2 regions of the Abyssisolibacter fermentans genome follow, and region 1 is predicted to be linked to the other one. Evidence: riboswitches for the same ligand, from Rfam matches in the RefSeq annotation. Region 1 holds a riboswitch; the other holds the start of a gene.
What was found. A riboswitch is a leader RNA that binds a small molecule or an ion and turns the genes downstream of it on or off. The one in region 1 is predicted to bind thiamine pyrophosphate.

Region 1 (8,492 bases):
TCACAAATGGCAGGAGCATTACCCCCTAAAACAAAAATTGTCATTAATAATGGTGTTTCAAATTTCATTATCTTAAGTTGAGTCAAGATAACTACTAAACCCCATAATGTCCAAGAAGTCAAAAATGTTAATCCAATAAATTTTCTTATTTCATTTCTCATATTTACCTCCAATTACCATTTATCTTTGCTTATATAATCACTAATAAAGTTAAAAGCACCTGTCTCAACACCAAGCATTGCTTCAATAATTATTTGGAATGCCTTAATCATTTTTTCATACTCTTCATAAGACATATGTATCAATGTATCGGTAAATAATAGAGTACTCAATATTACAGATATTTTAGAGAACTGCTCTGGATACTTACAAATAAATAATCCTTCATTAATTCCCTGCTCTATAATATCTACAAAAAGTGGAGTTATAATCTCTAGCTTTTTTTTCAATAAATGCGTGATTAATGTTGGATTTTCTTTTTCCTCTACAAGTGTTTTTATATCACCCACCATAGGTTGTGACGATGAATCAAACCCTATTATAATTTTTAATTTATCTACTGCTGATAATTTCTCATCATCTATAATCGATTTTACTCTGCTTTTTTCAGATATGAGAAGACTAGTAATAGCACTGTCCAATATTTCTTCTTTTGAAGCAAAATGATGATATAAACCTCCTCTTGAAATATTTATAGCTTTCATGATGTCATTAGTTGTAGTCTTCTCATAGCCTTTAGTTATAAATAGTTTTAGTGCTGTTTCTAAAATCTCTTGTTTTCGAATAGCTACATCTTTTTTATTTCTATTCATAATTTATCATCCTTTCAATAAACAGACCGACTATCTGTTTGTATTGTATTCTATAATTTCTTTTATGTCAAGAATAAAAGTTTATAAAAAAACGACCAATATATTTGATCGTTTTCACTATTATTTATTATAAAACTATTTCAAAATAAGGCTCATTTTGTTTTGTTAACTCGCACCATTGAGTATGTGTATATTTAAATCCTACTTTTTCTAGTACTTTCTTTGAAACTATATGCCTTGGATCAATTGAAGCTGTGATTCTTTTTATTCCTAGTTTAGGTGCATACTCAATACATGCTCTTGCTGCTTCCGTTGCATACCCTTTGCCCCAATACTTCTTAGTATAATGATAAATCAGCTCTCCTTCGGACTCCTGTTTAGTAGGGTTAAAACCACAAGCTCCTATAACCTTACTAGTGTCTTCTTTCAAAACAACTGCATACACCGAAAAACCTTTTTCTTCTTGTATCCTTTGATAAGTTTGTATATACTTTGCTTCATTTTCTCTAGTACCAGCCCCCATACAGTATTTCATTACTTCTTCATTACCCCAAAATTCCATAACATCATCTAAATCATTTGCTTCTAAAAGTCTAAAATATAACCTCTCGCTTTCAAATTTCACTGACATTAATTTACCCCCTAAGATTATTTCTTTGGTATGAATATTATATAAATATTACAAATAATTGTAAACAAAGTTTGTGTTTTATTCCTATGAAATGTTTTCCACAACACTTATATAGGTAAATACAAAATATATTAAGGAAACTTAATCTTTTAAAAGCTGTTATAAACAACAAAGGGACAAAATCAAAATAAATTCTGAATTTGTCCCTTTAAATGGCTGTTTTTACTTTTCTAATTCAATATCTTCAAACACTTTTAACTTCTCATTTAACATTATACTCTGTTTATTTGACGCTTTACTAAACTTAGTTAAACAAGGTTTTGTCTTCTTTGCATCTCTCATAGAAGCCATACCTCCGATACAACCACCTTCACACATCATACCTTCTATAAAATTACCTGGTAGCTTTCCTATCTTAGCTAATGTCATACATTTTCTAATGTTTTGTGCTCCACTAATCTTAATTGGTTTAAATTCGATATTTACTCCTTTTTCGTTTATAACGTTTTGTATAGCTTCTGTTAAACCACCACTTTGTGCAAAATTTCTCCCTAATGATGAAGCATCATCAACTTCTGTTTCTTCACATTTTTCTACATCTATATCATAAGCAGCCATCAAAGCTGTTAACTCTTCAAAGGTTAGTACATAATCTATATCTCTTTGTTTTTGCTCCTTCATTTCATCTTTCTTAGCTGTACATGGTCCAATGAATACTACTACAGCATCTTCATGTTCTTTTTTAATAAGCCTTCCTGCTGCAATCATAGGAGATACTGTACTTGAGATTTTATCGACTTCTGTTGGAAATTTATCTTTTATATATGCTACAAATGCAGGACAACAAGAACTAGTCATATATAAATCTCCCTTTTCCATTCTCTCTATAAGCTCCATTGTTTCATGTATGGTTACTGCATCTGCTCCTAGTGCTGCTTCTATTACATCTTCGAATCCAACTTTTTTTAGTGCTGTTTTAACTTGTCCAATAGTTACATCATTACCATATTGTCCAATAATAGCAGGAGCAATTACTGCATAAACTTTTTTCTTTGCTTTTAATTTATTTACAACTGACACTATATAACTTTTATCTGATATAGCTCCAAATGGACATCCATCCATACAAGCACCGCAGCTAATACATTTATCATTGTTAATTGCTGCTCTTCTATCTTGAGCATCTACCTCTATAGCATCTACAGGACATACTTTTTTACAAGGTCTCATTACTTCTGAAATTGCATTAAATGGGCATACTTCTTTACATCTTCCACATTCTATACATAAATCTTGATTTATATATGCTCGTCCATTTAATCTAGTTATTGCATTTACCGGACATACTTCCATACATTTGTGCTGAATACAACCTCTACATGCTTCTGTTATTGTAAATTTGTTAATAGGACATCTATCACAAGCTGCCTCAATGATATACATGATTTCGCCATCGCAGTCCGGTTTAACAAGACCTTCGGCACTGTCACCATTTGGTATGAATCCTGAAGCTAATTTTGCTCTTTCTTTTAATATAGCTCTTTCATGATAAACACAACATCTGTATAATGGCTTTCTTCCTGGGACTATTTCGTGAGCTAATCTAATAAATTCATCAGTACTTAGTCTATCATCCTTAGCTAAAATAGCAACTTTTTTTAATACTTGAAATTTCAATTTCTCTATCTCTGATTCAAAATTATACATCATACATTACCTCCAATCTTATGCAAAATATTATAACCATGATTATTCCTATAGCTTTTAGGATTATACCACAGAATAACTAAATATTTTAGTTCACTATTATAGCATTAATTTTATTATAAATAGTTTAGTTTTTAACAATTATATTCTATTTAGCTTTTTATTTATAGTAATTAGTTTTGTATACTTTGCAATTTATTTATGCTCTATTATAACAGAAAAACAGAATAAAATCTTCATTTTTATATATTTTATCGTTGATTTTGTTAAAATTATATCATTAATTTTATGCATTAATACCATATATAAGCAATTATGGTATTTTGAATCAGCGAGAAGGAATAATATGTATAATTTAATAAAACACAAGCTAGTATTTACATTTTTGAATTTTTATACAACTCATAAAAATGATGTGTCGGTCCTACTCCTTTGCCTATTGTAAATGAATGTTTTATAGCCATAGTTACATACTCTTTTGATGCCTTAACTGCTTCATATAGCGATTTACCCTTTGCTAAGTTTGCTGCAATTGCTGATGATAATGTACAGCCTGTACCATGTGTATTCGGTGTATTAATAATTTCTTGTTTAAATATATGAAATTCACTTCCATCATAAAGTACATCCCAAGCTTTATCTTCTAAGTGACCTCCCTTTACTAAAACAGCTGATACGCCCATTTTGTTTAAATCTTCACATGCTTTTTTCATTTTATCAATTGTTTTAATGTCATATCCTAATATTTCTTCTACTTCAGGTAAGTTTGGTGTTATCAATGTGGCTAATGGAAAAAGATTGTTAACTAATGTATCTTTTGCATCTTTTGATAATAGATTGTAACCACTTTTTGAAACCATAACAGGATCTAATACTATATGAGGCAATTTATCTTTATATTTGTTAAGTGACTTTGCTATTGTTAATATTGATTCAATTTGAGATACCATGCCTATTTTTACTGCATCTACTTTTATATCATCAAATATTGCTTCTATTTGCCTTGCTATTGTTTCAGGCTCTAAATCCTGAACATAAAGTACTCCTTGAGTATTTTGAGCTGTAACTGCTGTTATTACACTCATTGCGTAAACGCCATTAGCACTAAATGCTTTTATATCCGCTTGAATTCCAGCTCCACCACAGCTATCAGAACCAGCTATTGTTAATGCTTTCTTCATTTTGAGTCCTCCTTTAATCTAGATTATTCTCATAACTTTGATTTTCTATGATTAATCTGGTTTTATAATATTATTATAAACTACTGCTTTTATCATTGGAATACTTAATAATCCTACTGCAATTATTGTACCCGCTAATGAACTTGATAAAAATGGAACTACAAAATAGAATAACGAAAGCTTCTTACCTAAAAATAACATTGCTACTGGATAAGCAATTATACCTCCTAATATTCCTGTACCAAATAATTCGCCGATACCACCTAATAAAATATTTTTCGTTTTTTTGTACAATATTCCTGCTAATAAAGCTCCTATCATGCTTCCTGGAAAAGCTAAAATTGTACCTATGCCCAGCATATTCCTAAGTAATGATATTACAAAAGCTACTAACACTGCATAAAAAGGTCCTAATGTTACTGCTGAGACAATATTAATGAAGTGCTGCATAGGATAAAGTTTTGATACTCCTAAAGGTATGTAGATAATTGTTCCTAAAATAGTACCAATTGCTATAAGTAATGCTCCAAATGTTAATTTTTTTGTATTCATTTTTCTCCTCCTTTATTTTAACAACAAAAAAACAGTCCGTAAGGACTGCTATATACAAAATAAAGCTTATATATTCCCTACGCTGGCATTATCCAGATCAGGTTAATGGGTCAAAGAATATAGTTCTTCCTCTCAGCCAGCACATACCAGCTCCCCTATACTTATTAAATTCTATATCAAGATTAACATACTTTTATATCTTTTTCAACCACATATTTATATTAGGTATACTAAATCACATAAACAAAACCAAAAGTATCACACTCTGTGGTTAATAATCCATTTAGCTATATCTTTGTAAATTACTTTGGCTTTTGCTATATATAACCCTAAACTAATTAATTCCTTTTGTGATAAAAACACAACGAAATCTATCACTTCTTTTTGGCTAATACTCTATTTTGTTTCTTCATATATCTTCATCATAATTCCAGCAAATTTTTCTTCTTCAGCTAAATGTGGTTCATGTGCTGAATTTTCAAACCAGTAAAAATTCTTTTTTGGTGCTTTTATAATATTATAGTATTCTTCAACTAATGCAGATGGCGTGTTATAATCATATCTTCCTGCACAAAAATAAACAGGTACATCAAATTCTTTATACTTTTCTCTGAAATCAGCTTTTTCACGATTAACAAATAATGTTTCTATTGAAAATAGATTTCCTCTAATAAATCTAACGCCATCAAACCATGAATATTCAGGTGAAAGTAATACTCCTTTTATTATTTCATGAACAGTTTTTACTTCTAATTCATATCCACCATATTTTTTTAACCACTCTCGCTGAACAAATGTATCCTTTTTACTATTTTTATATGGCGGTTTACCTATCTCTTTTAATTCTTTTAGAGCTTTTTGATTATTTTCTTTAGTAGCTTTTTCTAATACATAATCATATGATAATTTTTCTCCTTCAATATCATCTACAACTTGCCCTATACCTATATATGCAATAATTTTTTCAGGTGCATTTTGGATTGTTTCTATTCCTAATACTGTACCCCAAGAATGTCCAACTATATAAATTTTCTCTTTGTTAAATCTGTCACATAAATAATCTATTAATTCTATTGTATCTTGTTCTAGTTGTTCTTGATTCATAGAATTCTCATCTATATTTGCCCTATATGATTTTCCCGAACCCCTTTGATCCCAATTAACTACTACAAAATTCTGTTCCAGCTGACTTTGAAATCTTCTGGCATAGCTTATAAATGGGTATCCGGGTCCTCCATGAAGAAATAGAATTATTGGATTATCTTCATTTACTCCCCTCATCATTATACATTGGTCAACACCACCAATTTTGACTTTAGTTAACTCTGCAATACTGTTATTTACTACTTTAAAATTATCATCTCTTATCTTAAATGTAAAAGTAGGAAAAAAAACTAAAATTAAAAATAGTATAACAAAAATTATAATTTTCTTCTTGTGTTTTAATATCATAACATAATTACCTTTCTATTTTCTAACCATAAAAAATAACTTTTAGCTGTACGTGCCTATATTAGTCAATCATCATAAGTATATTTTATTATACCTAAACTTCTAAATGTTAAATCGCATACTCTATTTTTCTTAGTCCACTTTTCTTCTAGCATCAATCCACTATAACTACCCCAAACTGTAAAACGTTTATGTTTTAACTGAGTAATAAATAATCCATCTGTTTTATTAATATAATCAACTAATTCATCAACATAGTCTTTTAAGATATTATTTATACTCAAAACACCTAGCTTCCCAAAGAGTTCAAAGGTTGTAAAAAATTCATACCATTCATTATCAGTAAAATTTTTAAATTTCTTTTTAAAATCAAATTTTAAGATTTTTGCTGGAGCTATTCTCTGACCTTTGTAGTTAATATATATATCTGGAATGGGACTAAAAGCAATTAACTTTTGAATAGCCTTATTAATAATTGCAATATTATTATCTGTCCTCCATGAATAAGTATAAGCTAGTAATCTCAATTGGTATATATCTGGTAATGCTTTGTTTTTGACATAATAATTTATGTTAGATTTAATGTAAAATATATCGTTAATGTCATCTAGGTCTGCAAGTTTTTTCATATTAAAAATTGCTCTATTAATTTCTCTAGTTATAAATTCTTTATTTTCAATACCAAAATATGCAAATAGTAAAGCTCTTTCATAGTCATCACCATATAATCCATACTCTGGAGCATATATATCCCATGATGTCCATGATCTATTAAAGTTATCCCTTAATAATGACTTCAAGCCCTTATTAATGAAATTATCACTAGCATCAAATCCCATTTCTGCTAGCATTCTTAATGCTGTTTCCATAGCTTTAGAACTTGCAATACGCTTATTTTCTGGTAACCATCCGCCATGGAAACTTGTTCCAAAATATCCATCACTATTTTGCCAACTTAATGCGGTTTTAACTTTCTTATCCTTTATAATTTCCTCTTTATACTTTCTTACATTTACTGGTCTATATAGTATATCTCTATTTAATCTTAATAATATTGCACTACACGCATTGTCATTAAGATATTTAATTGAGTTACTATAATTCTTATATAACATAAAACCCCCAATATCCCAGACTTAATAATTTACAATTCGTTCTTTTTATCTATCATATTTAATTCTTTTTTTGTCAAACCAAAATAAATGTTATCGTAGTATTCTCCGTTTGTATATATCATATTTCTAATTCTACCTTCTTCTTTAAAACCAAATTTCTTGTGGAATCTAATAGAATTATTATTAAATGAATATACAAATATCGTAACTTTTTGATATCGTAGCTCTCTAAAATAAAATCTTAACACTATTTTTATTGCATCTAAAGCATAACCTTTTCCCCAGTATTCCTTTTTTAAAGCAATTCCATATGAAAATGTTCCGTTCCGACTATTACATAAGTAAGTATTTATATCTCCAACAGCATTTCCTTTGCTATCTTCAATAATCCATTGATATTCATCATTTTCAGGTGTTCTATTCGCCATTTTTTCAATTCTTTCTTTCATTTTATCTTTAGACATTGGAAAACGAATAATATCACCCATGCGTTGAAGATCTGTATCCAGTTCTTCTTCAACATTAAAATAACCCTCTATGTCGTTAATCTCTATAGGTCTTAGCTTGACTTTTTCTCCTTTCCATATACTTCGCAAACTTATTCCCCCTTTGAAATTTAGCATTACTACTTTTTAATTTCACTTGTTAAATGGTTTTATTTATGTGCAGGTTTGCGTCCCGTTATTATTATCATTGGTGATATTTTGAAATCCCATTTGTATTTACCATTGTCTACCATGCATAATCGATTTTCAAACCTACTATTAACTAAATCTAACAATTCTACCTTTTCATCGTATGCTAACACGTCAGGCTTTATATTGAAACATCTATTTATATATTCTATAATAGAGTATCTTTCTGACTCAATTATCTGCTTCTTTAATTTATTTGAATTACGATAATCATCAACACATGTTACGTATGAAATTACATCTATTTGGATTTCTCTAAACCCGATTTCTTCAAATGTTCTCATAATGTTCTGAGGATTATCAAAATAAAATCCTACATTCATTTCTTCATTGTATTTTTCTGTAAT
Region 2 (8,492 bases), on a different contig from region 1:
CTTTTCTAATCTTTTGAAACCTAATTGAGCTGTTATTATTTAATAAGTTCAGATATAATTCATATTTTTCCTTTCTATTATTCAATTCATTATCCATGTATTTTAGGTTTGCTAATCCCATTGCAGCGTGCATTTCTGACATCTTGGCATTGGTTCCAAAATCTATAATCTCTTTTTGTTCATTGAACCCAAAATTTCTTAGTGATTTTAATCTATTCATAAGTTTCTCATTCCTTGTTACACAAGCGCCACCTTCAACTGTATTAAATAACTTTGTTGCATGAAAACTAACAACAGATATATCACCATATTCTAAAATAGATTTTTCTTTATAATCTACAAACATAGCATGAGCGGCATCATAAATAATTTTTAAATTGTATTTCTTTGAAATTCTATCAATTGCTTCAATATCACATGGATTACTAAAGGTATGAACTGCTAAAATAGCTGCAGTATTTTTACTTATCCTATCTTCAATTTTACTTGGATCTATATTAAAAGTCTCTGGATCAATATCTACAAATACTGGTGAACAATTTTCCCAATTTATAGCACTAGCAGTTGCGATAAAAGTAAATGGTGTAGTTATTATTTCACCTTTTAAATGCAATGCTTTTATAGCTAATTGGATTCCCATAGTTCCATTAGAAGTTAAAACAAGATTTTTCAATCTTAGCTTTTTCTCTAATTTTTCTTCCAATTCTTGAACTAATGGACCATTGTTGGTTAATATATTGTTTTCCCATATTAATTGAAGATAACTTATATATTCATTTATTGGAGGTAAAAAAGGACGTGTTACTAATATCTTTTTATTCATAATACTCCCCTTTATTATTTCATCTATTAATCTTGCTTAATTTACTATGTCTACTAGTTGTTTAAACATTATATCCCATTCACCGTTTCAACGAGGCGGGATATATGCACACGACCTGTTAAATCTAAGCGTTACCCGCCACTTATAGAGGTGGAAGACATCTTGATCCTTGTTTATATAAAGCAAACTTATATTAATACAATTCCACTTGACTATTTTTACCTAATAAAAACTTATTTGATTGTTTACTTTTAAAACTTTTTTTTATTATAGTATCTTGAGCAACTATACTTGAATCAATGATTGTATGAATGTTTGAAATAATACATCCTTCTAAAATAATGCTGTTTTTTAACTTTGAATTTATTATATTAACATTATTACAAATAGATGAATAAGGACCTATATATGAGTTTTTTATTATAGTATTATTACCAATTATTACAGGACCTTTAATAAAGCTGTTTATTATTCTAGAATTTTCACCTATTATTATATTACCAGAAATTTCACTTTTAGCGTCAATTTCACCATTTATATAATGCATTATTCCCTTCATTAGATACTGATTTCCATAAATAACATCTTGAGGATTGCCTAAATCTTTCCAAAAACCTTCATGCATTTTATACGTTACTTTATAACCTTTTTGAATAAGCCATCTTATTGCATCAGTGATTTCATATTCTCCTCTCCATGAAGGTTTAATGTTTTCACATGCAGCAAAAATATTTTTATCAAAAATATAAATTCCTGTAATAGCTAAGTTTGAAGTTGGTATCTTTGGTTTTTCAACAACATCTACTACATAATCATTGTTTGTTTTAGCTACACCAAATCTCATAGGATTATCCACTTGCTTTAACAAAAGATTACAATTACTATTATTTAATTTGAACTCATTTATAAGCAATTTAATATCTAAATCATAAAGATTATCTCCTAAAATCATTATAAAATCATCATCTTTTATAAACTCCCTAGATGATGATACTGCGTTTGCTAGACCAATGGGCTTTTCTTGTTTTATATATTCAAGTTTTATTTTTTCAGTTTCATATTTCTTCAAACTTTCTTTAAACAGTTCCATATTATCATTGACTAATATCCCTATTTCATTTATATCAGCTTTTATTAAAGAATCTATTATATAAAATAGCAAAGGCTTATTTACTAATGGTATTAATTGTTTTGGTAATGAAAATGTTATAGGAAATAACCTAGAACCAATTCCACCACAAAGTATTAGAGCTTTCATTTTATTACCTCTCCTCTCTATATACAGTAAATCAAGAATTGTAAATTAATGTATTGATTCTTTAACCTGTCATCTACTTGAATTATTCTGTTTCATGTACAGTTTTCTATATGCTATTTCCCACCAATGCTTATTTTCAACATACCAATCTACAGTATCTTTCAAACCTTTTTCAAATTCATATTTGGGGCTCCACCCTAGATGTTTAACTATTTTTTTATTATCTATAGCATACCTTATATCGTGTCCAGGTCTATCTTCAATAAAATTTATTAGACTATAAGATTTTTTTAATATATTTAATATAAACTTTACTACTTCTAAATTACTTTTCTCATTAATTGCTCCTATATTATATATCTCTCCTACTTTACCATGATGTATAACAGCATCAACAGCTCTACAATGATCTACCACATGAATCCAATCTCTAATATTTTCCCCATTGCCATACACAGGTAGATACTCATTATTTATTGCCTTAATAATCATTAATGGAATCAATTTTTCAGGAAATTGATAGGGACCATAATTATTAGTACATCTTGTTATAACTGCTGGTAAACCAAAACTTTTATAATATGATAGAGCTAAAAAATCAGCACTAGCCTTACTAGCTGAATATGGACTGCTTGGATTTACTGGTGATTTTTCCGTAAATAAACCTTTTTCTCCTAATGATCCATAGACTTCATCAGTTGAAATTTGAATAAATTTATCTACATTATAATTTTTAGCTTCATTTAACAGCACCTGTGTACCCAAAATATTTGTTTTTACAAAAATTTGTGAATTATTAATACTTCTATCAACATGAGATTCAGCTGCAAAATTTATAATACAATTAACTCCTGTTTCCAATATTTTTTTTACAAGATTTATATCATTAATAGAACCTTTAATAAATTTATATCTATAATTATCTTCAATATTTATTAAATTGTTAACATTACCTGCATAAGTAAGATTATCTAAATTTATAATCTTATAATTTTTATATTTATTTAGAAAGTAACGTATGAAATTACTACCAATAAAACCAGCACCACCTGTAATTAAAAAATTTGTCAAAACAATCACCTGCCATCTACTGTTAACATAAAAATTGAATGTAAAATTACTTATAATATATATTATTAAATGATTTATAAATTGTTAATTACTATTTTAAAACCATTCGTTTGATTTAAAAATAGTAATACTGCCCTGCAACTTTGTTATTTTTCTTCTACAGATATGCCGCAATAGTAATTTAATAAAACCCGAATCATTTTTAGATTTAGTTAACATTTAGCATATAATTTAAAATTATAGATTGATTTCAAGATTTTTATATGTTATTATTTAAATGCACGATAAAAACTAAATATTTGAGAGCTAGGGGGGTTGGATAGGCCAGCTGAGATAAAGAACCTTTTAATTCTTTGACCCTTAACCTGATCTGGATAATACCAGCGTAGGAAAGCAAAATATATTTATTAATGATTATTAAGCATAAATCCTGTACTGGATTTGTGCTTTTTCTATTTTAAGTACAATTCTAATAGTACCCCTTCCTCTAGCTTTTCAATTTTTTCTTTATTTATGACATATGATTGGAGCCGTTAATATGATAAAACTAACTAAGCTAAAAGAAGAATGCGGAGTAATAGGTATTTATTCCACAGCTGCCGTTAATTTTAGGTCATTAATCTATACTGCTATGATGTCTCTTCAGCATAGAGGTGAAGACAGTGCAGGTGTTTCAATTAGTTCTTATGGCACCATAAAAAACTACAAATCTATTGGAAACACAAATGACTTATTTAATAAAATTAATGATCTTTCTTTAAAAGGTACCTCATGTATATCTCACGTAAGATATACTACTTTTGGAGATAATGTGATTGATAATGCTCAACCCATAAGTTCTGATGAAAATACATTGTCCATTGCTCATAATGGTAATATATATAATAGTCAACAATTGAAAAAGAAACTAATGGATAATGGCATAAAATTTAATACTACTAGTGATACTGAAGTAATTCTTAATTTATTTAAATGCAATAAACAACTTAATTTAAAAAATAGAATAATAGAATCTGTTAAAAGACTAAAAGGTGCATTTGCAATAGTTATGCTAATTAATGATAAACTTGTTGGTATAAGAGATCCATATGGAATAAGACCTCTTTTTTTAGGTAAACTTAATTCTAGCTACATACTCTCTTCTGAAACCTGTACCTTTAATGTTATAGGAGCAAACTATATACGTGAAATAAAAGCTGGTGAAATAGTTATAATTGATAATAATGATATACAATCTATAAATTATGCACATAAAAATCCAGCATTATGTGCATTTGAATACATCTATTTCTCAAGAACTGATAGTATGTTAAACAATAAAAATTTATATGAAGTAAGAGAAAATTTAGGTAAATGTCTTGCTAGTAAATATCATATTGAAGCTGATGTTGTAATAGGTGTTCCAGATTCTGGAGTACCTTCAGCTATAGGATATGCCCATGCATCAGGTATTACCTATAAATTAGGATTCACAAAAAATAATTATGTTGGTAGAACATTTATAAAACCAACTCAGCTTAAAAGACAAAAAGATTTAAATATAAAACTAAATATTATCAAAGAAGCTGTCATAGATAAAAAAGTTATAGTTGTAGATGATTCCATTGTTAGAGGCACTACAAGCAAAGCTATTGTAAGATCATTAAAAAAGGCAGGCGCAAAAGAAGTGCATTTATTAATTAGCTCTCCTAAAATAGATTACACCTGCAATTTAGGAGTAAATATTTCTACCAAAGAAGAGCTGTTGTCATACAAGAAGTGTATAAATGAAATGAAAGCCTTTTTAGATGTAAATACCTTAGGCTTTTTAGATATACATGATTTATATAAAACTTTTGAAACTAAAAGTATTTGTACAGGATGTTTTAATGGTATATATCCTAAACAATAAAATTTAAGGAGATGAATTTAATGAATTATACAACTCAAATGGATGCTGCAAAAAAAGGGATTTTAACTGAGCAAATGAAAGCTGTAGCAAAAAAAGAAAATATGGATACAGCTAAACTAATGGAGTTAGTTGCTAAGGGTAGAATAGCTATTCCTGCAAACAAAAACCATAAAAATTTAGAAGCTGAAGGAGTAGGCGAAGGATTACGCACAAAAATCAATGTAAATCTTGGAATTTCAAAAGATGCAAATGATATTGATTTAGAATTAGAAAAAGCTAAAGTAGCTATCGAGTTAAAAGCTGAATCCATAATGGATTTGAGTAATTTTGGTAAAACTAGAAAGTTTCGAAAAGAACTAATAGATATGTCTACAGCAATGATAGGTACTGTACCTGTATATGATGCTTTAGGCTTTTATGACAAAGAGTTAAAGGATATCAAAGCTTCAGAATTTCTTGATGTTGTAAAAACGCATGCTCAAGATGGAGTAGATTTTATGACTATACACGCTGGTATTAATAGAGAAACAGCTAAAACATTTAAAAGAAATCCAAGACTTATGAACATAGTATCAAGAGGCGGAGCTTTGATGTTTGCATGGATGCAGCTTAATGTAAAAGAAAATCCATTTTATGAGCATTTTGATGAGCTTTTAGATATTTGTGCTGAGTATGATGTAACTCTTAGTCTAGGAGATGCTTGCCGTCCAGGTGCAATAATGGATTCTACTGATGCTAGTCAAATTAAAGAACTTATAACTTTAGGTGAACTTACTAAAAGAGCATGGAAGAAAAATGTACAAGTTATAATTGAAGGTCCAGGACATATGGCACTTAATGAGATTGAAGGAAACATGATGCTTGAGAAAAAACTATGTCATGGAGCACCATTTTATGTTTTAGGGCCATTAGTTACTGATATAGCACCAGGTTACGATCATATTACAGGTGCAATAGGAGGAGCTATTGCCGCTGCTAATGGAGCAGATTTCTTATGCTATGTAACTCCTGCAGAGCATCTACGTCTACCATCACTTGATGACATGAAAGAAGGAATTATAGCTACAAGAATAGCTGCACATGCAGCAGACATAGCAAAAGGAATTCCTGGTGCAAGAGTGTGGGACAACAAGATGAGTTTTGCTAGACAAAAGCTTGATTGGGATACTATGTTTGAATTAGCTATAGATCCTGAAAAAGCAAAAAATTACAGATCCGAGTCAAAACCTGAAGATGAAAATTCATGCTCTATGTGTGGTAAAATGTGTGCTGTAAGAAATATAAATAAAGTTCTAAATGGTGAAGATTTAAATATTCTTAGAAATGATAAATAAACTGTATTTGTAATAATATATAAAAATAGTATTATTAAAAACTATCAAGTTGCAATTCCAAATACAATTAATGCCAAAATCTAAATTTAATATTACATCAGTATTACGATAAAAAGACCAAAATGTTTACATTAAATAACCAGTATAGTTACTAGGAGGCATGCAGGGTTTCTTTCTAAGGAACATTGGTGCGCGTGTTTTTTCCTTTCGCTTCTAATAAGAAAAAACACGTACATCACCGTGACGAGAAAGATTCCTGCATGCCTCCCACACACATAGTAAAGAGCTAAAACAAATTTATTATTGCTTATTCTACATTACTATAAAAGATAAGAATTACCTTAGAAGATGATTTTCTGTATAGAAAAATCATCTTTCTTTAATTACATTGGATAACTATAATAATTACAACTATATATACTATAATGATATAAGCCATGAATAAGATTAATTGCTTACTTCAATATTTCCCTCTAAACCGTCATATTTATTATCAAATTCAATTAATAAAGTATTAATTTCATCAATAGTCATGTTTTTAATTCCTATACCTTTATCATCTTCTGATGAATACATATTATCTCTAATTTTTATTAAATTTACTTTTAGCTCTTTTAAAAAAGTTATTTCATTATTTGAAATTACCCCATCTTCCATAAAGCTTTCACACGTACTATATTCACTATCAAACCCTTCATCTATAATTATACTGACTATATTAAATCCACTCATAAATGAATAATGTATATCATTATCAATAAAGCGTTTTGCATGATATGTAATGTAATCGAGTTCTGAAAGACTTTCTATAACTCTTTCAATATTATGCTTTTGTACTCTTTCCATATCTGAAAAACCTGAAAGAAATGTAATACAATTATTGATTTCACAATACATTTGATTAATAAAATTTCCTTTATGCTCTATATAGTTCATGTAATTAAAAACCTGCATGCAAACTGATATAAATAATGCAAAACTTAATATAATACAAATATACTTGTACCTTTTCCTAGGCTTATCATTCATTGTAATAACCTCCTGTAAAGTTTAAATTTGCTATTTAGTAATATAGTACTATTTTATATTAAAGACAAACACACATACAAGCATTAACAAAAATGATTTACCAAGGGCTATTTTTTTCTGATTAAAAGAAAAAAGATTAACTTATAATTCAAAGTTAATCTTTTTTTATTTATCATATTATTATTCATGTCTACTGCTGCAATTAAAACTACAACTGCTGCAATCTGAGCATGTATGCTTTCCAGATGCTATCTGTTTTGTTTTTCTATATATTATAAATGCAGCAAATCCTATTACAACTGCTCCTATTATAAATGTGTACATAAAATATCAACTCCCTATAAAAATATCAAACTACCTACTTGATATACCAACAATGCAACAACCCAAGCTACAAGAAATTGATATATTACTGAAAAAGCTGTCCATTTCCATGAATTTGTCTCTTTCTTGATAGTACCTATTACAGCTATGCATGGTGTATAAAGAAGCACAAATACCATGAATGCATAAGCAGCTACTTGATTAAAGGCTTCCTTTAATGTGACTGCCAAAACTCCTGCATTTCCTTCAATTGCTGCTTCTGCTACCCCTTCTCCCAATCCATATACAATAGCCATATTACTTATTACAATTTCTTTAGCTGAAATACCAGTTATTAATGACAATGTAGCTTGCCAACTTCCAAAGCCTAATGGTTTAAATATAGGTGCAATAAATTTACCTATAGAAGCTCCTATACTGTTTGTTATTTCAGTAGCTCCTGAGAAATTATATCCAAGTATAAACCAAATAATTATTGATGCTGCAAATATAACTGTACCTGCTTTAACAATATAGCCTTTCGCTTTTTCCCAAACATTTAATAATACCCCTTTTACTGAAGGTATTCTATAAGGAGGTAATTCCATAACAAAAGGAGCACTTTCTCCTTTGAACAATGTTTTTTTGAATATTAATCCTACCAATATAGCAATAATAATTCCTAATATATATAATGAAAAAATTACAATACTCTCATTTTCTTTAAAAAACACTGATGTAAATAACACATAAACAGGTAATCTCGCTCCACATGACATAAAT

Region 2: another riboswitch for thiamine pyrophosphate. It lies ahead of purF (amidophosphoribosyltransferase); the one in region 1 lies ahead of thiW (energy coupling factor transporter S component ThiW).

What each region holds. Positions count from the first base shown of each region.
Region 1 covers NZ_LOHE01000039.1:5,660-14,151, forward strand. The annotation lists gene AYC61_RS05765 (CPBP family intramembrane glutamic endopeptidase) at 1-161, opposite strand, end outside; gene AYC61_RS05770 (TetR/AcrR family transcriptional regulator) at 174-812, opposite strand; gene AYC61_RS05775 (GNAT family N-acetyltransferase) at 940-1,443, opposite strand; gene AYC61_RS05780 (4Fe-4S dicluster domain-containing protein) at 1,666-3,150, opposite strand; gene thiD (bifunctional hydroxymethylpyrimidine kinase/phosphomethylpyrimidine kinase) at 3,528-4,331, opposite strand; gene thiW (energy coupling factor transporter S component ThiW) at 4,383-4,883, opposite strand; TPP riboswitch at 4,941-5,050, opposite strand; gene AYC61_RS05795 (alpha/beta fold hydrolase) at 5,280-6,335, opposite strand; gene AYC61_RS05800 (hypothetical protein) at 6,401-7,450, opposite strand; gene AYC61_RS05805 (GNAT family N-acetyltransferase) at 7,480-8,046, opposite strand; gene AYC61_RS05810 (class I SAM-dependent methyltransferase) at 8,106-8,492, opposite strand, start outside.
Region 2 covers NZ_LOHE01000037.1:153,412-161,903, reverse strand. The annotation lists gene AYC61_RS04360 (DegT/DnrJ/EryC1/StrS family aminotransferase) at 1-823, opposite strand, end outside; gene AYC61_RS04355 (glucose-1-phosphate thymidylyltransferase) at 1,017-2,081, opposite strand; gene rfbB (dTDP-glucose 4,6-dehydratase) at 2,151-3,152, opposite strand; TPP riboswitch at 3,451-3,561, shown strand; gene purF (amidophosphoribosyltransferase) at 3,691-5,043, shown strand; gene thiC (phosphomethylpyrimidine synthase ThiC) at 5,064-6,377, shown strand; gene AYC61_RS04335 (hypothetical protein) at 6,825-7,406, opposite strand; gene AYC61_RS20575 (FeoB-associated Cys-rich membrane protein) at 7,587-7,730, opposite strand; gene feoB (ferrous iron transport protein B) at 7,745-8,492, opposite strand, start outside.